Regions from separate parts of the Streptomyces sp. 3211.6 genome, predicted to be linked through region 3. Evidence: riboswitches for the same ligand, from Rfam matches in the RefSeq annotation. Region 3 holds a riboswitch; each other region holds the start of a gene.

Region 1 (7,595 bases), 640 kb from region 3:
GTCGAAGGGGCCGTGTTCGGCGCCGATCTCCTTGAAACCGGGGAAGTAGCCGGTGTCCCCGCTGTGGAAGATCCGGTGCTCCTCGCCCGCCACCACCCAGGAGGCCCAGAGGGTGGACTGCTGGTTGCGCAGGCCGCGCCCGCAGAAGTGGCGGGCCGGGGTGGCCGTCAGGGAGAGGCCCGCGACCTCGGTGGACTCGTTCCAGTCGAGCTCGCGCAGCCGGCCCGGGGCGACGCCCCAGCGCTCCAGGTGCGCGCCGACGCCCAGGGGGACGGCGAAGACCGTGCCGGTGCCGGCCAGGGCCTTGATGGTGGGCAGGTCCAGGTGGTCGTAGTGGTCGTGGGAGATGACCACGACGTCGACCTCGCCGAGGGAGGCCAGCGGTACCGGCACGGGGTGCAGCCGCTTGGGTCCGGCGAAGGGGAAGGGGGAGCAGCGCTCGCCCCAGACGGGGTCGAAGAGCACGCGGCGGCCGTCGATCTCGGCGAGCACGCTGGAGTGCCCCATCCAGGTCAGGCGCAGTCCGCTCGCCGGCGGCTTGGCCAGCTCGGCGAGGGTGGTGGGGTGGACGGGGACGGGCGCGCCGGGGTTGCGCCGGATCCGCTGCTCCTTGTGGAAGTAGATCTTGGCGAACTCCAGCATCGAGCCGGAAGGCCTGGTCCGGGCCCCCACCGGGTTCTGGAAGACGCCGTCGGCGAAGTTCGGCGAGCTCAGGATGCGCTCCAGCCGCGCGCCGGACGGGTCCGCGCCGAAGGCTTCGGGCCGCAGGGCGCGCAGCCGGGGACGCAGGGGAAGGGAGCCGGTCAAGGCGCCTCCTGGGTAGTGCGGGTGGGGTGGGGCGGGTTACGCCCACGACCATCCCAACGCGCACCGGCCTCCCAGGATTCCGCCCGGCCGTTTCCCCCCGGCCGCCGTCCGGATGCCGGGCGGCTTCCCGCGCCCGGCCGCCGGCGTCCTGCTCCCCCGGTCCGGCAGCCGGTCCGGGCGGGACCGGGGCCGCGCCCGGCCGGGACCAGGCCCGGGCCGGGCCCGGGCCGGGCGGGACCAGGCCCGGGCCTGGTGGGCTACAGCGGGAGCAGGTCGGGGCGCTTGGCCTCGACGTTGTCGCCGGAGGACTCCCCGCGCAGCCGCCGCCCGATCCAGGGCACGAGGTATTCGCGCGCCCACTGGATGTTGTCCCGGGTGACGTCCACGGACCCGCGCGGCGCGGCCGGCGGCCAGGGCTGGTCGGGGTCGGCGGGGACCTCGTACCCGAGGACCTGCGCGGCGCGCAGCGCGACGCGGGTGTGCCCCTCGGGCGAGAGGTGGAGGCGGTCGTCGTCCCAGGCCCGGCGGTCCTGGACGGTCTTGAGCGACCACAGGTCGAGCACCGGGCAGCCGTAGCGGTCGGCGATGGCGCGCACGTGGGCGTTGTACGTCGCGATCTTGCCGCGCAGGTGCTTGAGGACGGGCACGCCCCGGGTGTCGAAGCCGGTGGTGATCATGACGAGGCCGACGGCGCCGGTGAGGTCGGCCACGGCCGCCTCGAAGCGCTCCGCCACGTCGTCGGGGTCGCTGCCGGGCCGGATGATGTCGTTGCCGCCCGCACAGAAGGAGACGAGGTCGGGGGCCAGTTCCTTGGCCCGCGGAACCTGCTCCTCCACGATCTGGTCGAGCACCTTGCCGCGCACCGCGAGGTTCGCGTACCGGAAGTCGTGCTCGTCGCGCTGATCCGCCAGGAGTACGGCGAGCCGGTCGGCCCAGCCGAGATACGAATCCCCGGGTCCCGGGTCCCCCACGCCTTCGGTGAAGCTGTCCCCGATCGCCGCGTACGAGCCGATGGTCTTGAGTGTCGTCTTCGTCGCTGCCACGGGAACCCATCCTTCACCCCCGTCGCCAACCTACGCCAACGTAATGAGGGGTTGACGGACCGTGATCTATACCACGCGGGGGATAAGGAATAAGTACACGCGGGGCCGGAACCCCCCTCGGGTCCCGGCCCCGCGCGTGCCGGCGCTCCGCCGCACGGGCGGTCGTCAGACGCTGACGCCCTTCGAGCGGAGGTAGGCCAGCGGGTCGATGTCGGAGCCGTAGGACGGACCCGTGCGGATCTCGAAGTGGAGGTGCGGGCCGGTCACGTTGCCGGTGGCGCCCGAGAGGCCGATGCTCTGGCCGGCGGTGACGGTCTGGCCCGTCGAGACGTTCAGCTGGGACAGGTGGCCGTACTGGGAGTACTTGCCGTCGGCGTGCCGGATGACGACCTGGTTGCCGTAGGCACCGCCCCAGCCTGCGGAAACCACGGTGCCCGCGCCGACGGCCCGGACGGTGGTGCCGGTGCTCGCGATGAAGTCGACGCCGGTGTGGTAGCCGGAGGACCACATGGCGCCCGGGGTGCGGTACTGGGTGGAGATGCCGCCGCTGACGGGGGCGACGAACCCGGCGGCGCTCGCGGGCGCGGACTGGGCGGCCGGCGCGGACTGCTTCATTCCGCGGGACGGGGCGGCGGAGCCCTTCAGCGGCGCGGCGGCGGAGGAGCCGGCGGTGCCCGGTCCGGCGCCGTCGTCCTCGGCCGGGGCGGCACCGGCGGTGTCCGCGCCGGCCGCCGGAGTTCCGCTCGAGGACTCCTCGGCCGGCGCCGCAGCCGGCTTGGGGGCGGGGGCGGCGTCCCCGTCGAGGGTCAGGCGCAGGCCCGGGTGGATGAGGGAGGGGTCGTCACCGACGGCCTCGCGGTTGGCGGCGTACAGCTGCTCCCAGCCGCCGGAGAGGCCGCGCTCGGCGGCGATGGTCGAGAGGCAGTCGCCGGGCACCACCGTGTAGACGGCCGGGGCGGCCTGGGCGGCGGCCGGGGCCGCGGCGGGAGCCGCCGTCCGGAACGCCTCCGGAGCCTGGACGGGAGCGGCGGCCGGGGTCACGGCGGCCGGGGCGGCCGCGTGGGCCCCCGCGGCGCCCATCAGCGGCAGCGCGAGGGCCGCGCCCCCGGTGCCGGCGAAGGCCAGGCCGCGGGATATGGAACGGGACTTCGGACGGCGGTGCTTACCCTTTCCGGGCATGGCGAATTCCTCTCCGGCGCCTGCGAGGTGAGCTGTCGGGTTCGGACTGGAGATGTCCGGCCGTACGGGTACGGCTTCACCCCGAGCCGCGCCGGATTCGGTCCGGCCCGGCGGCCTGCATGGGTCCCCCGCTCCTGCCGCGCGTCTTGGTCGGGTGCGGTTCCCGGGCGGCGGCAGGATTAGGCGGTCCACCCGGATCGCTCGCGAAGGTAATCCAGCGGAGGCACGGGCAACAAGCCGTGAATTCCCTGACGGAATAGCAGGCATGAGGGATCAACGGAATTCCGGTCACCCTGCGTCCATTCCGGAACGGCAACGGCCGCCCCGGCATGGGAATTCGCGTTTCACGATCAGGCACGCACGGTCACCGTATGATCTGGCTCACGGAGTTCGGCCCGATCTCGCGTCCACCTATGGCAAGTTGGTCTCAACCAGAGCAATTCGGACACGCGGCACACCGCGGAGGAGTACACGTGACCCAGCAGATACCGCAGGACCTTTCCGCGCACCCCGAACCCACGCCCGAGATGACCGGAGTGCGTAATTTCCGTGACGTGGGCGGCTTGCCGGCCACGGATGGACGGAGGGTCAGGCCGGGACGACTGTTCCGAAGCGGACATCTGGCACATGCCACCGAAACCGATGCGGAATTCCTCGCCTCCCTCGGCCTGCACACCGTCTTCGACTTCCGCAACGCCGCCGACCGGGCCGTCGAGGGCCCGGACGTCGAACTGCCGGGCGTGCGCAACGTCAACATCCCGCTCTCGGACCCCGCCGACGGCGGGGAGTTCTGGCGGATGGTCCGCGAGGGCGGGATCGACCAGCTCCGCGGGCTCCTGGGCGGCGGCAGGGCGGCCGCCCGCATGGCGGAGTCGTACCGGGAGATGATCCGCGAGCGCACGGCCGAGCACGGCCGGGTGGTGCGCGCGCTCGCCGAGGACAGCGTGCCCGCGCTCCTGCACTGCGCGGCGGGCAAGGACCGGGCGGGCCTGACGGTCGCCGTCACCCTGCTCGCCCTCGGGGTCGACCGCGATGCCGTCGTGGCGGACTACCTGGAGTCGAACGCCCCGCACAACCGCTACCGGATGCGGCGCGGCGACGAGACGCCCGAGACCCGTCCCGCCGAGGTGACGGAGCTGCTGGCGCCGCTGTTCGACGCCCGCCCCGAGTACCTGCTCGCCGCGTACGAGACCGTCGACGTGCACTGGGGCGGGCCGGACCGCTACCTCGCCGAGGGCCTGGGGCTGACCCCGGCGACGCTGGAGCGGCTGCGCGACCGGCTGCTGGAGTGAGCCCGCACGGGGCCCCGGCCTGCCGGGGCCCCGTCCCGCCGACTGCGCGAGGGATGGCCTAGCGGTTGCCGACGGCCTGCTTGACCAGGGTCCGGCCGAAGTCCCACATCAGCGAGCCCCCGCCGTGCGCCTCGTCCATGACCTCGCGGAAGGCACCGACGAACCGGTCCACGTCCGCCTCGTCCACGATCAGCGGCGGGATCAGCTTGATGACCTCCAGGTGGTCCCCCGAGACCTGGGTGAGGATCCGGTGCCGGTTCAGCAGCGGCACCACCACCATCTGCGCGAACAGCCCCTTGCGGGCCGCCTGGAGCATCGTCCAGCGGCTGCGCAGGCCCAGCGAGGACGGCCGGCCGAACTCGATGCCGATCATCAGCCCCCGGCCGCGCACCTCGTGGAGCATCTCGTACTCGTCCACGAGCGCGGCCAGCCGCCCGCGCAGCAGGTCGCCCATGGTCCGGGCGTTGGCCACGACCTGCTCGTCCTCCATGACGTGCAGGACCGCGAGCCCGGCCGCCATCGCCTGGGCGTTGGAGCCGAAGCTCGCGGAGTGCACCAGGACGCGGTCCATGGACGAGTAGACCTTCTGGAAGATCCAGTCCTTGCCCAGCGTCGCGCCGACGGGCACGTACCCGCCGGAGAGGGCCTTGGCCACGCACACCAGGTCCGGTTCCACGCCCGGTTCGTTCTGGTACGCGTAGAAGTCCCCGGTCCGTCCGAGGCCGGTCTGCACCTCGTCGGCGATCAGCAGGGCCTTGTGCCGGTGCAGGAGCTCCTGGGCGGCGCGCAGGAACCCCGGCGGGGCGGCGTGCACCCCCTTGCCCTGGATCGGCTCGACCACGAAGGCCGCCACGTCGCCCCGGCGCAGCTCGCGCTCCAGCGCCCCCAGGTCCCCGAGGGCGATCTTCGTGTCGGGCAGCAGCGGGGCGAAGCCGTCGCGGAAGCCGCCCTCGCCGTTGACCGACAGGGAGCCCGTGGTGAGCCCGTGGAACGCGTGGTCGCAGTAGAGGATCCTGGGCCGGCCGGTGGCGTACCGGGCGAACTTCAGGGCGGTCTCGACCGCCTCGGTGCCGCTGTTGCCGAAGAACACCCGGTCGAGGTGGGGGCTGTGGGAGAGCAGCTTCTCGGCCAGCAGCCCGGGCAGCGGCTGGCAGTCGAAGCGGGTCAGGTCGGCGAGCTGGGCGTCCAGCACCTCGTGCAGGGCCCGGCGGACCACCGGGTGGTGGCGGCCCAGGCCCATGACGCCGAAGCCGGCGAGCATGTCGAGGTAGTCGTTGCCCTCGGCGTCCCAGAAGTGGGCGCCCTCGGCGCGCACGTAGACCTTGTCGAAGCCGATGGTGCGCAGCATGCGGGGCAGCTGGTGGTTGAGGTGGCGGGCGTGCAGCTCGTAGCGCTCCCCGCCGCGCTCGGCGAGCAGCGCGGCCAGGTCGAAGCCCCCTCCCCCGCCGGCCGCCCCCGCCTGCGGCGCCGTCATGCCGACGCGTCCCGGTTCCCGGCGACCGTCTCGCGGGCGGCGCGCAGGGACTCCTTGAGGGAGCCCATGGTGGCGAGGACGGCGGTGGGCTCGTAGCCGCAGTGCGCCATGCAGTTGGCGCAGCGCGGGTCCTTGCCGCGGCCGTACTTGCTCCAGTCGGTGTCGTTCACCAGCTCCCGGTAGGTGGGCACGTATCCGTCGCTCATCAGATAGCAGGGGCGCTGCCAGCCGAAGAGGGAGTAATTCGGAATGGCCCAGGCGGTGCAGGGGAAATCCGCCTTCCCTTCCAGGAAGTCCAGGAAGAGCGGGGAGTGGTTGAGCCGCCAGCGGCGCCGGTTGCCGCCCGCGAATGCCTTCCTGAAGAGTTCGCGGGTCTGTTCGACGCCCAGGAAGTGCTCCTGGTCGGGGGCCTTTTCGTAGGCATAGGCGGGCGAGATCATCATTTCGTCCACCTTGAGGTCGTCATTGAGGTAGTTCAGCACCTCGATGACGGTTTGCGGGGTGTCGGTGTTGAAGAAGGTGGAGTTGGTCGTCACCCGGAATCCGCGGCGCTTGGCCTCCTTGATCGCGGCGACGGCCTCGTCGAACACACCTTCCTTGGCCACGGATTCGTCGTGGCGTTCGCGCAGTCCGTCGATGTGCACGGCGAAGGCGAAATAGGGGGACGGGGTGAACTTCTCGATCTTCTTGCGGAGCAGCAGGGCGTTGGTGCAGAGGAAGACGTACTTCCGCCGGGCCACCAGCTGCCGGACGATCTCGTCGATCTGGGGGTGCATCAGGGGCTCGCCGCCCGCGATGGACACCATGGGCGCGCCGGACTCCAGGACGGCGCCGACCGCCTGGGCGACGGGCATGCGCTGCTTGAGCACCCCGGCCGGGTGCTGGATCTTCCCGCACCCCTCACAGGCCAGGTTGCACGCGTAGAGCGGCTCCAGCTCGACGATCAGCGGGAACTTCTCGCGCTTGCGGAGCTTCTGTTCGAGAAGATAGGTCCCGACCCTGATGGACTGTCGCAGCGGCATGGCCATCTGGTTCACCTCCTGGGAATCAGCAACGAACGGTGCCATTCATGAAAAGCGGGCAGTACGGCACGTAGTACACGGAAGGCAGATATTCCACCGCGGACCGTGCCGATACGGACGAGCTCGTGCTCCGGAGCGTCCACGATCACCCGGACGGCCGCAACCGGGCGACCCGCCCCGGAAGCGGTCCACAGGGTGGCCGCGGACTCCATGTCGACCGCGATCGCGCCGGCGGCCCGCAGCCGGTCGCGCTCCTGTCCCCGGACGACGTGGTCGGAGCCGGTCAGTACGCCGGTGTGCACGGTCCGCCCCGGAAGGGCGCGGGCCAGTGCCCCGGCGAGCAGGGCGGTACCGGTGCAGGAGACCGCCCCGCGGGGATCGCGGGTCTCCTCGGCGACGACGAGGTCTCCGGGGTTCATCCCGGGGACCAGGCCGGCGCAGAAGCCGGTGGCGAGGACGGCGGCGCGTTCCATCCCCGGGCGCCCCAGGGCCCGGGCCACGGCCCGGTCGGCGGCGCGCGGGCCCATCCCGGTCCGCAGCACCGTGCCCCCTGCGGCCGAGCGGCCCGCGCCGCCGAGGGCCGCCCGCTCGATGCGCAGGGCGCAGGCGATCAGCAGCGGCGGCGCTGACGGGGCCGCCCGGGCGGACATCAGGCCCCCTCGGCCGGAACGGGGGCGGCGGCCGGGGCCTGGCCGGCGCGGCGGGCGGCCGCGGCCGGGCCGAAGGGCTCCCCGTACAGGTAGCGGCCCAGGGCGGTGAGCGGGAACACCTGCCGGTA
Region 2 (7,595 bases), 2.5 Mb from region 3:
TCGGCCAGGCCGGGGATCGGGAAGGTGCGTGAGACGGCGCCGAGCGCGATCACCAGGTAGTCGAAGGGCAGCTCGTACGCCTCGCCGACCAGCGGCGTGACGACGGCGACCTTGCGGTCCTGGTCGATGGTGGTGACCCGGCCGGTGAGAACCTCAGCCTTGGGCAGCACGCGTCGCAGCGGGACGACGACGTGCCGAGGCGAGATGCTGCCTGCGGCCACTTCGGGGAGGAAGGGCTGGTAGGTCATGTACGAGCGCGGGTCGACGACCGTGACGGTCGCCTCGCCGTAGCGCATCTTCTTCATGATGCGCTTGGCTGCGTACAGGCCTACGTACCCACCTCCTACAACGAGGATCCTGGGACGCTCCGTGGTGCTCATGAGATGAGTATCCAGCACCCCAAGGGGTGATGCTCGTGAGCCCCTTCACAAGGAGCGAGGAGAGCTCTGCTACACTGCGCGCCCCGCGTGACCCAGATCATGGCGCGCAACGGGAACCAGAGGGTATCGGGACTCGTTGTTCACCCGCCCTGAACTGGCCTCCAGGGCCTCGACCGGACTGGACCACCGGGTTTCGTCCTTACCTCCGATACGAAACCCGCAGCGCCCGCGCATCGCACAAACAGGTGCTGAAACGGCCCTGCGACCCTCAAGAACCCCTCGAACGACCCTCTTGTTGACCCGGGGGACGCTTTTTCCTTGTGAAGAACTTCACGAACTTGGTGCGCGGCAGCGCCTTTTCGGCCTCCCGGGAGCCCCGCACTGCCCCCGCACAGCCCTCGCACAGCCCCCGCCCCGGGCGTGCTCCCCCGCCCCACCAGCCACTCATCGGGTGGAACGCGATATTCGCGCCACAGCCCCGCACGACGGCCGCCGCAGGAACGTCCGCGAACGGCTCGAGGGGGCGCCCAGCGCGGAACGCCCCCTCGTCCACCCGCACGGGCGGACCGGTCAGGCCACGGACCAGGCGATGCCGTCCAGGATGTCGTGCTCGGAGACCACGACCTCGGCGGCGCCGGTGCGTTCCATGATCGCGAGCAGGACCAGGGCGCCGGTGCCGATCACGTCGACCCGCCCGGGATGCATCACCGGGATCGCCGAGCGCTCGGCGTGGGTGGCGGTCAGCATGCGCTCGCTGATCTCGCGGACCTGCTCGTAGGAGATGCGGGAGTGGTGGATGCGCTCGGAGCGGTACTCCGGCAGGTCCAGGGCGATCGCGGCGACCGTGGTCACCGAGCCGGCCAGGCCCACCAGGGTGCGGGCCTCCTCCAGCGGGACGGTCTCGGCGGCCAGGTCCAGGGCCGCCTCGATGTCGGCGCGCATGGCGGCGATCTGCGCCCCGGTCGGCGGGTCGGTGACCTCACCGTCCACCACCAGGTGGCGCTCGGTCATCCGGACGCAGCCCACGTCGACGGAGCGGGCCGCGCGCACGTGCTCTTCGCCGACGACGAACTCGGTCGAGCCTCCGCCGATGTCCACCACCAGGAAGGGCCGCTCCAGGGCCGTGTCACCGGTCAGCTCCCTGGTGGCGCCGGTGAAGGAGAACTCCGCCTCCTGGCCCCCGGAGATCACCTCGGGCTCCACGCCCAGGATGTCCAGGACGCCCCGGACGAAGTCCTCGCGGTTCTCGGCGTCGCGCGAGGCCGAGGTGGCCACGAAACGGATCCGCTCGGCGCCCAGCTCCTTGATCACCGCGGCGTACTCGCGGCAGGCCGCGAAGGTGCGCTGCAGCGCCTCCGGGGCCAGCCGGCCGGTCTTGTCCACGCCCTGGCCGAGCCGGACGATGGTCATCCGGCGGTCGAGCTCGACCAGCTCCCCGGTGGCCGGGTCGCAGTCGGCGACGAGGAGGCGGATGGAGTTGGTACCGCAGTCGATGCCGGCGACCCGGGTCATGCCGTCTCCCCTTCCTTCGCCTTCTCACCGCACGGGGTGACGCAGGCGCCCTTGGCCCACCACTCCGGCAGCATCGCCAGGGCCTCGTCGCCGAACGGGTTCACCCCGGGGCCGGCCGCCAGCGAGTGCCCGACCAGCACGTGCAGGCACTTCACCCGGTCCGGCATGCCGCCGGCGCTCGGGAAGCCCTGGAGCACTTCGATGGCGTCGCGCCGCTGGATGTAGTCCTCGTGCGCCTTGCGGTAGGCGGCGGCGAGCTCCGGGTCCTCGGCGAGGCGGGCCTGCATCTCCTTCATCACGCCGTTGGCCTCCAGCGTGCCGATCGCGGAGGCCGCGCGCGGACAGGTGAGGTAGTACAGCGTCGGGAAGGGGGTGCCGTCGGGGAGGCGCGGGGCGGTCTCGACGACGTCCGGCTGGCCGCAGGGGCAGCGGTGCGCGATGGCGCGCAGCCCGCGCGGGGGGCGGCCGAGCTGCTGCTCGAACGCCTCGATGTCGGCGGCGGTCGGCTCGGTCCGGTCGGTCTGGGGCGGGGGCGTCTGCATGCCTGGAGGAAGTCTCTTCGTTCGGTCGTACGGGGCGGCCGCCTGCGGTCGCCCGTACGTGACGGTCGTGATGGGTGGGTCAGTCGCCGGGGCGGTCGGCCTTGTCGACGCCGTCCCAGACGTTGGAGTACCAGGGGCGGTCGGATCCGCTCTGGCCGCCGCGGCGGTGCTCCGCGGCCGCGGCCCCGGGGTCGGTCATGATGTAGCCGATCTCCCCCGGGCGCAGGAAGTGCAGGTGCCTGCGCGCCTGCTGCTCCGCGTAGGCGGGGTCCTGCCAGCGCGCCTTCTCGTCGCGAAGCTGCTCCAGGCGCTTGCGCGCGGTGGCGGCGGCCCGCTGCTGGTCGGCGATCTCCGAGCGCTGGGACACGTACTGGCGCATCGGGTACGCCAGGGCGACGACCAGCGTACAGAGGACGAGCACCAGCAGGGCCGCCCGGCCGGTGAGCCGGCTGCGGCGCACGACCCGGCGGGACTGCGAGCGGTAGACGTGGGCCGCGGTCCGCTCGCCGAGCTGCCGGAGCCTGGTCGCCGTGGAGAAGGTGGAGAACCGATCCCGGTTCCCGGCCATGATCCGCCTCCCCTTGTGCGCGCGCTACGCAATACGTCCCCGCACACGGTACGGGACCGAGTGCGGGGACGTAGGGAGGCTAGGCGAGGACTCAGCCCTTGAAGCGCGGGAAGGCGCTGCGCCCGGCGTACACCGCGGCGTCGTCGAGGATCTCCTCGATGCGCAGCAGCTGGTTGTACTTGGCGACGCGGTCCGAGCGGGCCGGGGCGCCGGTCTTGATCTGGCCGCAGTTCACCGCGACGGCGAGGTCGGCGATGGTGACGTCCTCGGTCTCGCCGGAGCGGTGGGACATCATGCACTTGAAGCCGTTGCGCTGGGCCATCTCGACGGCGTCGAGGGTCTCGGTCAGCGAACCGATCTGGTTGACCTTGACGAGCAGGGCGTTCGCGGAGCCCTCCTCGATGCCGCGGGCGAGGCGCTCGGGGTTGGTGACGAAGAGGTCGTCGCCGACGATCTGGACCTTGGAGCCCAGGCGCTCGGTGACGGTCTTCCAGCCGGCCCAGTCGTCCTCGAACAGCGGGTCCTCGATGGAGACCAGCGGGTACGCGGAGACGAGCTCCTCGTAGTACTCGGTCATCTCGGCGGCCGAGCGGGACTGGCCCTCGAACTGGTACTTGCCGTCCTTGTAGAACTCGGACGCGGCGACGTCGAGCGCGAGCGCGATGTCCTTGCCCGGGACGTAGCCGGCCTGCTTGATGGCCTCGATGATGAGGTCGAGCGCGGCGCGGTTGGACTCCAGGTTCGGGGCGAAGCCGCCCTCGTCGCCCAGGCCGGTGGAGAGGCCCTTGGTGTGCAGGACCTTCTTGAGGGTGTGGTAGACCTCGGCACCCCAGCGAAGGGCCTCGGAGAAGGACTCCGCGCCGATCGGCGCGATCATGAACTCCTGGATGTCGACGTTGGAGTCCGCGTGCGACCCGCCGTTGAGGATGTTCATCATCGGAACGGGCAGCAGGTGCGCGTTCGGGCCGCCGAGGTAGCGGAAGAGCGGGAGGTCGGAGGCCTCGGACGCGGCGTGCGCGACGGCGAGGGAGACGCCGAGGATGGCGTTGGCGCCGAGGGAGCCCTTGTTCTCGGTGGCGTCCAGGTCGATCATCGCCTGGTCGATCAGGCGCTGCTCGGTGGCGTCGTAGCCGACCAGCTCCGGGCCGAGCTGCTCGATGACGGCGAGGACGGCCTTCTCGACGCCCTTGCCCAGGTAGCGGTTGGGGTCACCGTCGCGGAGCTCTACGGCTTCGAACGCTCCGGTGGAGGCACCGGACGGAACTGCAGCACGGCCGGTGCTGCCGTCGTCGAGGCCCACCTCGACCTCGACCGTGGGGTTGCCTCGGGAGTCCAGGATTTCCCGGGCTACGACGACGTCGATGGACGGCACGAGCATCTCCTTCTGGGATGTGACGCTGGGTGTGCGGTGGCGTGTGGCCTGGGACGGCCTCGCCGACTAGAGCCTAACCGGCTCCGGGCGGTCGGCCAGCCGACCGCCCGGGTCCTGGGACGAAAAAGGGTCCGAATACCCGCCTTCCGGGACATAGAGCCCCGGAAAACGGGCCGGACATGCGGCGGCGCGGCGCGGACGCGACGACGCCCGGCGCGCGAAGGATGCGCGCCGGGCGTCGATGCCGCGGTCCGTGCCGGGGTGCTGCTCGGGTGTTACGCGGGAATTCAGCCGAGGTTCAGCTTCTGACCCGGGAAGATCAGGTCGGCGTCCTGGACGGTGTCCTTGTTCAGGTCGAACAGCTTCTCCCAGCCGCCCTTGACGCCGTTGGCCTCGGCGATGGTGCCGAGGGTGTCGCCCTCCTGGACCGTGTACGAGCCGTTGCCGGTCGCCGGGGTCCCGGTCTTCGGGGCCGACGGCTTGGCCGGGGCGGGCTTGGACGGGGTCCAGTCGCCGGAGCCGGAGCCGGTGGACTTGGTCTCGGTGTCGGCCTTCGGGGTGGAGGGCTTCGCCGGGGCGGGCTTGGCCGGGGCCGGCTTGGTCTCCGGCTTCGGCTTGGCCGGGGTGGTGGTCGAGCCGCCGCCGTTGTAGGCGGAGTTGGACAGGCCGACGCCGCAGGACGGCCAGGCGCCCTTGCCCTGGCCCTTGAGGACCTTCTCGGCGATGGCTATCTGCTGCGACTTGGTGGCCTGGTTGGCCTGCGCGGCGTACGCCTTGCCGCCGTACGCGGCCCACGTGGAGGCGGAGAACTGGAGGCCGCCGTAGTAGCCGTTGCCGGTGTTGATGGACCAGTTGCCGCCGGACTCGCACGCGGCGACCTTGTCCCACTCCGAGACGGTGGCGGCGCTGGCGGAGCCGGCGGCCATCAGCGGCGCGGCGACGGCCACACCGGCGACACCGGCGAGCGTGACGATGCGGACGGCCTTGGAGCCGCGGCGGTGCTTGCCCTTGCCGGAAAGCAGCATGGAGTTTCTCCTCACCGACGCCTTCGAGGTGAGCTGTCGGGTTCGGGCGGATGAGTTGCCCGGTCGCGCAGTTGCGCGTCTTCACCCCAAGCCGGTACGCGGGCCGTCTCTCAACGGCCTTTCCCGGCACCTACCTTGGTTCCCCCGCTCCTGCCAACGGCGCTTGCGCGACGACTGTTCCCTCCGGCCGCCGGCAGGATTCGGCGATGCGGTCGAAGGAGCCCGCGGTGGCGGGCGACTCAGAAGGTAGACAGGTCTCTCCCCGATGTTCAACGTGTGATTTTGGGGAGAAACCGGCCTACTTGCGTTCCGGGAGAGCACGTTTGCGCAGGTCGGAGCCGGGTTTGCGGAAGTTCCGGAATGAGACACGCCAGTTGTCCGGAAGAGATGCATGTCTCACTTGCCGATAACGGACATTCAGCCCGTAATGGCTGCCCGAACTACCCCCTATTTCTTGGTTAGATCCAGGTTCTGGCCGGGCTTGATGAGGTCCGCGTCCTTGCCGATGACCTGCTCGTTGGCCTGGTAGAGGGCGGTCCAGCCGCCCTTGAGGCCGTTGGCGTCCGCGATGGCCGCCAGGCTGTCGCCCGGCTTCACCGTGTACACGGGCTCCGCGGCGGAGGCTGACGCCGCGCCAGGGGCCGCGGGCACCTCGACCGCGGCCGGGCCGCGGTGCTTGCCGCTGCCGTCGGAGGCGCCGGCGGAGGCCGAGGGAGAGGGCGTGGCGCCCGGGGTGGCCGGGGCCGTCGGGTCGACCGGGGCGGTCGGGGTGCCGGGGGCGGTCGGATTGGCTGGGTTGCCCTGGTTGTTGGAGTTGCCCTGGTTGCCCTGGCCGTTCTGATTGCCCGGGTTGCCCGGGTTCGCCGGGGTGGTGGGCGGGACGGTGGGGCCCGTGGTCGGGGTGGGCGGCAGGGAGTAGTCCGGCTCCGGCATGACGGGCAGTCCGCTGGTGGCGCCCAGCGGGTAGTCCGGGAGTACGCCCGGGCCCGGGGTGCCGGGAGCCGGGGTGGGCGCCCCGAAGTCCGTGGAGGGCTTGTCCCGGCCGGTGGAGGGCACCGAGAAGTCGGGCCGGACCGGGGTGGGGCCGACCGGGCCGGGGATCTTGGAGGTGCCGGTGTCCACGTCGGGCTTCGGCCCGTTCTTGGACAGCCCGGCCGAGGCGGAGCACAGCGGCCACGCCTCGGGGCCCTGGGATTCCAGCACCCGCTCAGCCACCGCTATCTGCTGCGACCGGCTCGCGAGGTCGGGGCGCTCCGCGTACTCGAGTCCGCCCGCGTTCTTCCACTGCTCCAGAGTGAACTGGAGGCCGCCGTAGGCCCCGCTGCCGAAGTTGGCGCTCCACGTGCCGCCGCTCTCGCAGTCGGCGACCTTGTCCCACGTCGCGGTGTCGGCCGCGTTCGCGCCCGTGGCGGCGAGCAGCGGCAGTGCCAGCGCTGAGCCGGTGACTCCGGCGGTGACGACGATGGCGGGGACCTGACGGGGTCGTCTGTGGCGGCCGTTCCCGGGAAGCATGAGCCTGCACCTTTCGTATAACGGCGGGGTAACGGCAGAACCTAGCCGCCTTCGAACGGATGTCACAAGTTCGGCCGAAGACTGAATTCCGGTCAGTTCCGCCGCCCCGGGGGCCGTTGCGGGCGCCCGGGTGCGCGCCTCAGACGTTCGGGACTGTGAAGCGGACGGGCAGGGTGCGCAGGCCCCGCATGATGAGTCCGCCGCGCCAGCGCAGGTCCGCAGGGGGAACGGCAAGTTCCAGATCCGGCAGACGCTTCAGCAAAGTCGCGAGCGCCGTCTGGCCCTCCAGGCGGGCGAGCGGGGCGCCGAGGCAGTAGTGGATCCCGTGGCCGTATCCGAGGTGCTGATTGTCACTCCGGGAGAGGTCGAGCGTGTCCGGATCGGCGAAGCGCGCGGGGTCGCGGTCGGCCGCCGCGAGGACCACCAGCACGGGGTCGCCGGCGGCGACGTCCTGGCCGCCGAGGGTCAGCGGGCGGGTGGCGAACCGCCAGGTGGCCAGCTCCACCGGGCCGTCGTAGCGCAGCAGCTCCTCGATCCCGGTCTCCAGCAGGGCGGTCTCGCCCGCGGCGAGGGAGTCCTGGAGGAGGGCGCGCTGGCCGGGGTTCATGAAGAGGGAGTGGACGCCGTTGCCGATGAGGTTCACGGTCGTCTCGAAGCCGGCGAACAGCAGGATGAAGGCCATGG
Region 3 (7,595 bases):
CCAGCTTCGAGCGCACGAACTACTTCGAGACGATGCCCGCCCACCAGCTGGAGCTCGCCCTGTGGCTGGAGGCGGACCGCATGGGCTCGCTGCTGGCCGCCCTGGACGAGGAGTCCATGGAGAACCAGCGCGACGTCGTCAAGAACGAGCGCCGCCAGCGCTACGACAACGTCCCGTACGGCACGGCGTTCGAGCGCCTGACGGCCCTCGCCTACCCCGAGGGCCACCCGTACCACCACACCCCGATCGGCTCCATGGCCGACCTGGACGCCGCCTCCCTCGAGGACGCCCGGAACTTCTTCCGCACGTACTACGCGCCCAACAACGCCGTCCTGTCGGTCGTGGGCGACATCGACCCCGAGCGCACCCTCGCCTGGGTCGAGAAGTACTTCGGCAGCATCCCGGCGCACGACGGCAAGCAGCCGCCCCGCGACGGCACCCTCCCCGAGACCATGGGCGGGCAGCTGCGCGAGGAGATCGTCGAGGAGGTCCCGGCCCGCGCGCTGATGGCGGCCTACCGCCTCCCGCACGACGGCACCCGCGCGTGCGACGCGGCCGACGTGGCGTTGACGATCCTCGGCGGGGGCGAGTCCTCCCGCCTGCACAACCGCCTGGTCCGCCGCGACCAGAGCGCCGTCGCGGCCGGTTTCGGCCTGCTGCGGCTGGCCGGCGCGCCCTCCCTGGGCTGGCTGGACGTCAAGACCTCCAGCGGTGTCGAGGTGCCCGCCATCGAGGCGGCCGTGGACGAGGAGCTCGCCCGGTTCGCCGCCGAGGGCCCCACCGCCGACGAGATGGAGCGCGCTCAGGCGCAGCTGGAGCGCGAGTGGCTGGACCGGCTGGGCACCGTCGCCGGCCGCGCCGACGAACTGTGCCGCTTCGCGGTGCTGTTCGGCGACCCGCAGCTGGCGCTGACCGCCGTCGGGCGCGTCCTGGACGTCACCGCCGAGGAGGTGCAGGCCGTGGCCGCCGCCCGGCTGCGCCCCGACAACCGCGCGGTCCTGGTCTACGAGCCGCTGGCCGGCGCCGAAGAGAACGACGAGAGCGACGAGAACGAGGGGGCGGAGCAGTGAGCGACACCGCAGCCGTCACGATGACCTTCCACCCGCGTCCGGAGGCCGGTGAGGCCAAGCCGTGGGCCTTCCCCGCCCCCGAGCGCTCCACCCTGGGCAACGGGCTGACCCTGCTGCGCTGCCACCGCCCCGGCCAGCAGGTCGTCGCGGTCGAGGTCAACCTCGCGGCCCCGCTCGACGCCGAGCCCGCGGGCCTCGACGGCGTGGCCACGATCATGGCCCGCGCCCTGTCGGAGGGCACCGACAAGCACTCCGCCGAGGAGTTCGCCGCCGAGCTGGAGCGCTGCGGCGCCACCCTCGACGCCCACGCCGACCACCCCGGCGTGCGCGTCTCCCTGGAGGTCCCGGCCTCCCGCCTGCCCAAGGCGCTCGGACTGCTCGCCGAGGCGCTGCGCGCGCCCGCGTTCGACGACGGCGAGGTCGCCCGGCTGGTGCGCAACCGGCTCGACGAGATCCCGCACGAGCAGGCCAACCCGCAGCGCCGGGCGGCCAAGGAGCTCTCCAAGGAGCTCTTCCCGGCCACGCTGCGCATGTCCCGCCCGCGCCAGGGCACGGAGGAGACGGTCGCCCGGATCGACTCCGCCGCCGTACGCGCCTTCTACGAGGCCCACGTACGCCCCGCCACCGCCACCGTGGTGATCGTCGGCGACCTGACCGGCATCGACCTGGACGCCGCCCTGGCCGACACCCTGGGCGCCTGGACGGGGGACACCGCCGCCCCCCTGCCGGTGCCGCCGGTGACGGCCGACGACACGGGCCGCGTAATCATCGTGGACCGGCCCGGCGCGGTCCAGACGCAGCTGCTGATCGGCCGGATCGGCCCGGACCGGCACGACATCGTCTGGGCCCCGCAGGTCCTGGGCACGTACTGCCTGGGCGGCACCCTGACCTCCCGTCTGGACAAGGTGCTGCGCGAGGAGAAGGGCTACACCTACGGCGTGCGCGCCTTCGCCCAGGTGCTGCGCTCGACAGCCGACGGCAAGGGAGCCTCGATGCTCGCCATCAGCGGCTCGGTGGACACCCCCAACACCGGCCCGGCGCTGGAGGACCTGTGGCAGGTGCTGCGCACCCTCGCCGCCGAGGGCCTGACGGACGCCGAGCGCGACGTGGCGGTGCAGAACCTGGTGGGCGTGGCCCCGCTGAAGTTCGAGACGGCCGCCTCGGTCGCCGGGACCCTGGCGGACCAGGTGGAGCAGGAGCTGCCGGACGACTACCAGGCGCGGCTGTACGCGCGGCTGGCCGAAACCGGTACGGCGGAGGCCACTTCGGCGGTGGTGAGCGCCTTCCCGGTGGACCGGCTGGTCACCGTCCTGGTGGGCGACGCGGCGCAGATCGAGGAGCCGGTGCTGGCCCTCGGGATCGGTGAGGTCACGGTCGTCACCAACTGACCGGAGGCCGGCCGGCAACTGACCGGTGACCGGCCTGTTTCGAGGGGCCCGGCGGAGCATCCGCCGGGCCCCCTTTGTCCGTTTGGTGGTGTGGTTTCAGGTATGCGGTGTGGCGTACGCAACAAATCCGCTCGTCTGTTTGGCGATTGACTGATGATCCGCCTAGCGTCAGGCGTGCTGTCCGTCAGTTGTGCCAGCCGCACCCGCGGCACCGGGCAGCGATCGCCGAGTCCCCGTCAGGCGCGAGCCTGGGGAGCCGGGGACCCACATCAGTCCCTGGGGTGAATCGGACCGCCTCGCCAGAGGGGGGCCGTAGGAGACCTTCCTGCTCCGAACCCGTCAGCTAACCCGGTAGGCGAGAGGGAAGGAAAGGATCACCCCCGCCATGGCGTTTGGCAGTCGTGCAGCCGGTTCCGGCAAGCACCGTGGTTCGAGCCGCATGAGCCGCAAGACCGCCGGCTACGCCGGCATAGCCGCCCTCGCCACCACGGGCGTGGTCGGCACCCTGGCGGCCCCGGCCTTCGCCGCCGACTCCCACGGCGGCCCGTCCTTCGAGGACACCGGCGCCCTGAACGCGATCGTCGTCGCCGACGGCCTCCAGGACGACATCCAGGTCCAGGCCGAGACCCAGCAGACCGCCGCCGAGTCCGTCGCCGCCCAGGCGCAGGCCGAGGCCGACGCCAAGACGCGCGCCGCCGAGGCGAAGCGCATGGCCGAGGCCAAGGAGAAGGCCGAGCGCGAGGCCGCCGAGAAGGCCGCCCAGGAGGAGGCCCGCAAGCGCCTCAACACCTTCGTGCTCCCGGTCGACGGCTCCTACGTCAGCACCCAGTACGGCGCGGGCGGCGGCATGTGGTCCTCCGGCAGCCACACGGGCGTCGACTTCCACGCCGACGAGGGCACGTCCGTCCACGCGGTGGGCGCGGGCACGATCGTCGAGGCCGGCTGGGGCGGCGCCTACGGCAACAACGTCGTGATCCGCCACAACGACGGCACCTACACCCAGTACGGCCACCTGATGTCGCTGAACGTCTCGGTCGGCGAGACGGTCACCGCGGGACAGCAGATCGGCCTGTCGGGCTCCACCGGCAACTCCAGCGGCCCGCACCTGCACTTCGAGGCCCGCACCGGTGCCACGTACGGCACGGACATCAACCCGCTGGCCTACCTGCGCAACCACGGCGTCGGCATCTGACGCAGGTTTCCACGTCCACGGAAGAAGGCCCCGGCTCCCAGAGCCGGGGCCTTCTTCGTTTTCGCCGTTTCCGTTTCCGATTTCCGGGCGTTCTCGGAAATCGAGCCGTGTTGCAATAGAGTCGCGGCACGGTAGATGGAAACGAAACCCAGCGGAACCCAGCGGAGGTCCGGCCTTGCGTATTCCGGCGCACGCGGTGTGCACAGCGATTCGCGACGATATCGTCTCCGGATTCTTCGGCCCCGGCGGCCGGCTGACCGAGGAGGTGCTCGCCCGCCGGTACGGGGTCTCGCGGGTGCCGGTGCGCGAGGCGCTGCGCACGCTGGAGTCCGAGGGGTTCGTCACCACGCGGCGGCACGCGGGGGCCTGCGTGGCGGAGCCGGGCGAGCAGGAGGCCGCCGATCTGCTGGAGCTGCGGATGCTGCTGGAGCCGCTGGCCGCCTCGCGCGCCGCCCGGCGGCGGACGGATGCGCACCTGAAGGTGCTGCGGGGGCTGGTGCGGCTGGGCCAGGAGCGGGCCAGGCGGGGGCAGGGCGAGGACCTGCGGTCGCTGGGGAGCTGGTTCCACGAGACCCTGGCGCAGGCGTCCGGCAGCCCGGGGCTGATCGCGCTGCTGACGCAGACCCGGCACAAGATCGCCTGGATGTACGAGGTGGGGGCCCCGGCCCGGCCGGTGGACTCCTGGGCGGAACACGGGGCGCTGGTGGACGCGGTCGCGCGGGGGGACGCGGAGCGGGCGCGGGCGGTGGCCGCGCTGCATGCGGAGCGGGCGGTGGGGGTTTTCCGGCTCCGGGTGAGGAGTTTGCAACGTGCCGTAAACACGGGAGGTGGCCGGAATTAACGCCGGGCCCGTATAAAAGGGGCCGGGTCTGGCGGAATTCTATTCCGGTGGAGCGGGATGTGATTTCCGGTCGATTCCCGCTGCGGATGTTTCAGCACGGCGGGCTTTTCCCGACGGGATTGCGCTGCGGCGGCCGTCCGCGGGAGGCTGCCGGGCCTGGGGCCGGAGGCGGCGGGGGCGGCCCGGTACCGGAAACGACGAAGCCGCGGTCCCCGGGGTGGTGGGGGCCGCGGCTTCGGTGAAGGGTCGTGGTCGGTCAGACCGTTTCGGGGAGTTCCTCCAGGCCCTCCGCCACCAGCTTCGCGAGCCGGTCCAGCGCGGCCTCCGCGCCCTCGGCCTCGGACGCCAGGACGATCTCCTCGCCGCCCTGGGCGCCCAGGCCCAGGACCGCCAGCATCGACGCGGCGTTGACGGGGTCGCCGCCCGCCTTCGCGATGGTCACGGGGACGCCGGAAGCGGTCGTCGCGCGGACGAAGATCGAGGCGGGACGAGCGTGCAGGCCCTCGGCCCAGCCGACGTTGACGCGGCGCTCTGCCATGGTGATGCCCTTCAGGTTCTCGCGGTTGTCTAGACCAGTCTCTCACGTCACCCGGAATGCTCGGACCGACCTTCGGCCCGATCCCGCCGCCGTTCGGCCCTCATCAGCTTTGCACTGATTTGCCCCGGCGCGCCTCATTCCCGGGCCCTGTGCCGTCCGGCCTGTCGGAGCCACCCGGCCACCTGGCCGGATCTTCCCCTTAGGCTGGCCCCATGACCATCGCGTCGGACCCCTCGTACCCGGCCCACTGGGAAGCGGACGTAGTGCTGCGCGACGGCGGCACCGCCCGGATCCGCCCCATCACGACCGAGGACGCGGGCCGCCTGGTCAGCTTCTACGAGCAGGTCTCGGACGAGTCGAAGTACTACCGCTTCTTCGCCCCCTACCCCCGCCTCTCCGACCGCGACGTCCACCGCTTCACGCACCACGACTACGTGGACCGCGTCGGCCTCGCCGCGACCATCGGCGGGGAGTTCATCGGCACCGTCCGCTACGACCGCATCGGCCCCGACGGCCGCCCCGCCTCCGCCCCCGCAGACGAGGCCGAGGTGGCCTTCCTCGTCCAGGACGCCCATCAGGGCCGCGGGGTCGCCTCCGCCCTGCTCGAACACATCGGAGCCGTGGCCCGGGAGCGGGGCATCCGCCGCTTCGCGGCCGAGGTGCTGCCCGCCAACACCAAGATGATCAAGGTGTTCACGGACGTCGGCTACCAGCAGAGGCGCAGCTTCGAGGACGGCTCCGTCCACCTCACCCTCGACCTCGAACCCACCGCCGAGTCCCTCGCCGTCCAGCGCGCCCGCGAACAGCGCGCCGAGGCCCGCTCCGTCCAGCGGCTGCTGGCCCCCGGCTCGGTCGCGGTGATCGGCGTCAGCCGCTCCGGATCCGGGGTGGGCGCCGCCACCCTGCGCAACCTGCGCGACGGGGGCTTCCACGGGCACCTCTACGCCGTCAACGAGGCCCGGGCGGCCGGGATGGAGGGCGACCTGCTGGACGGGGTGCGGGCCTACCGCAGCGTCGCGGACATCGGGGCCCCCGTGGACCTCGCCGTGATCGCCGTCCCCGCCGAGCGGGTCGCGGACGCCGTCGCCGACTGCGGGGAACACGGGGTGCAGGGGCTGGTGGTGCTGTCGGCCGGGTACGGGGAGAGCGGCCCGGACGGGCTGGCCCGCCAGCGCGAACTGGTCCGCCAGGTCCGCTCGTACGGGATGCGGCTCATCGGGCCCAACGCCTTCGGGGTGATCAACACCGCGGCGGACGTGGAGCTCAACGCCTCCCTCGCGCCCGCCCCCGCCACCGCCCGCGGCCGGATCGGGCTGTTCACGCAGTCCGGGGCCATCGGCATCGCCCTGCTGTCCGGGCTGCTGCGCCGCGGCGAGGGACTGTCCTCCTTCGTGTCCGCCGGCAACCGGGCGGACGTCTCCGGCAACGACATCCTCCAGTACTGGTACGAGGACGGGGCCACCGACGTGGCCCTCATGTACCTGGAGACCCTCGGCAACCCGCGCAAGTTCACCCGCCTCGCCCGCCGCACCGCCGCCGTCAAGCCCCTCGTCGTCGCCCTCGGCGGCCGCCACACCCCCGCCGGACACCTGGTCCCCGGCACCCGCCTCCCCGAGGCCACCGTCTCCGACCTGCTCCGCCAGGCCGGCGTCATCCGGGTCGACACGGTCACCGAGCTCGTCGACGCCGGGCTCCTGCTGGCCGGCCAGCCCCTGCCGGCCGGCCCCCGGGTGGCCATCCTCGGCAACTCCGAGTCCCTCGGCGTCCTCACGTACGACGCCTGCCTGACCGAGGGGCTGCGGCCGCTGCCCCCGCTGGACCTGACCACCGCCGCCACGCCCGAGGACTTCCGCACCGCCCTCACCGCCGCCCTGGCCTCCGAGGACTGCGACGCCGTCGTCGTCACCGCCATCCCCTGGGTCGGCGAGCGGGCCCTGGCCGACGACCTCGCGGAGGCCCTGCGCGAGGCCGTCGCCGAGGTCCCCGGCAAGCCCGTCGCCGTCGTCCACGTCGAGCTCGGCGAACTCGTCGAGGCCCTCTCCGCCGCCCGGCCCACCGCCCCGGCCGCCACCCCGCCGCCCGCCGCCCCCGGCGACCGCACCCCGCCCGCCGCCCCCGGCGCGGCTCCCGCTCCGGCCCCCGCCCCCGGCGCGGCTCCCGCTCCGGCCCCCGCCCCCGGCGTGGCCGCCGCCCCCGCCCCCGGCGCGGCCGCCGCCCCCGCCCCGGTCCCCGGCGGACGGATCCCCGCCTACCCCGCCGCCGAGCGCGCCGTGAAGGCCCTCGCCGAAGCCGTCCGCTACGCCCAGTGGCGCCGCGCCAACGCGGACGCCGGGCACGTCCCCGAGTACGAGGACATCGACGAGAGCGGCGCCGCTGCCCAGCTCGCCTCCCTCGTCGCCGGGGTCGCCGAGGGAGCCGCGCTGACCCTGGACGAGCCCGACGCCCGCGAGCTCCTCGCCCGCTACGGGATCCGGGTCCTGCCCACCCTCCCCGCCCCCAGCGCCGACGCCGCCGCCCGCGCGGCCCGCGTCCTCGGCTACCCCGTCGCCCTCAAGACCACCGCCCC

The links. A riboswitch is a leader RNA that binds a small molecule or an ion and turns the genes downstream of it on or off. The one in region 3 is predicted to bind cyclic di-AMP.
Positions count from the first base shown of each region.
Region 1: another riboswitch for cyclic di-AMP. It lies ahead of BX286_RS30090 (M23 family metallopeptidase); the one in region 3 lies ahead of BX286_RS27305 (M23 family metallopeptidase).
Region 2: another riboswitch for cyclic di-AMP. It lies ahead of BX286_RS15435 (transglycosylase family protein); the one in region 3 lies ahead of BX286_RS27305 (M23 family metallopeptidase).

Region 1 covers NZ_RBXC01000001.1:6,549,554-6,557,148, reverse strand. The annotation lists gene BX286_RS30100 (MBL fold metallo-hydrolase) at 1-807, opposite strand, end outside; gene BX286_RS30095 (SGNH/GDSL hydrolase family protein) at 1,065-1,850, opposite strand; gene BX286_RS30090 (M23 family metallopeptidase) at 2,016-3,029, opposite strand; cyclic di-AMP (ydaO/yuaA leader) riboswitch at 3,034-3,192, opposite strand; gene BX286_RS30085 (tyrosine-protein phosphatase) at 3,503-4,321, shown strand; gene BX286_RS30080 (aspartate aminotransferase family protein) at 4,380-5,795, opposite strand; gene hpnH (adenosyl-hopene transferase HpnH) at 5,792-6,823, opposite strand; gene BX286_RS30070 (1-hydroxy-2-methyl-2-butenyl 4-diphosphate reductase) at 6,829-7,467, opposite strand; gene shc (squalene--hopene cyclase) at 7,467-7,595, opposite strand, start outside.
Region 2 covers NZ_RBXC01000001.1:3,377,101-3,384,695, forward strand. The annotation lists gene BX286_RS15410 (NAD(P)/FAD-dependent oxidoreductase) at 1-380, opposite strand, end outside; gene BX286_RS15415 (Ppx/GppA phosphatase family protein) at 951-1,892, opposite strand; gene BX286_RS15420 (DUF501 domain-containing protein) at 1,889-2,434, opposite strand; gene BX286_RS15425 (septum formation initiator family protein) at 2,514-3,002, opposite strand; gene eno (phosphopyruvate hydratase) at 3,094-4,380, opposite strand; gene BX286_RS15435 (transglycosylase family protein) at 4,662-5,399, opposite strand; cyclic di-AMP (ydaO/yuaA leader) riboswitch at 5,403-5,571, opposite strand; gene BX286_RS15440 (transglycosylase family protein) at 5,847-6,911, opposite strand; gene BX286_RS15445 (cytochrome P450) at 7,051-7,595, opposite strand, start outside.
Region 3 covers NZ_RBXC01000001.1:5,905,706-5,913,300, forward strand. The annotation lists gene BX286_RS27295 (pitrilysin family protein) at 1-1,070, shown strand, start outside; gene BX286_RS27300 (pitrilysin family protein) at 1,091-2,458, shown strand; cyclic di-AMP (ydaO/yuaA leader) riboswitch at 2,672-2,831, shown strand; gene BX286_RS27305 (M23 family metallopeptidase) at 2,844-3,650, shown strand; gene BX286_RS27310 (GntR family transcriptional regulator) at 3,826-4,491, shown strand; gene BX286_RS27315 (HPr family phosphocarrier protein) at 4,748-5,029, opposite strand; gene BX286_RS27320 (bifunctional GNAT family N-acetyltransferase/acetate--CoA ligase family protein) at 5,242-7,595, shown strand, end outside.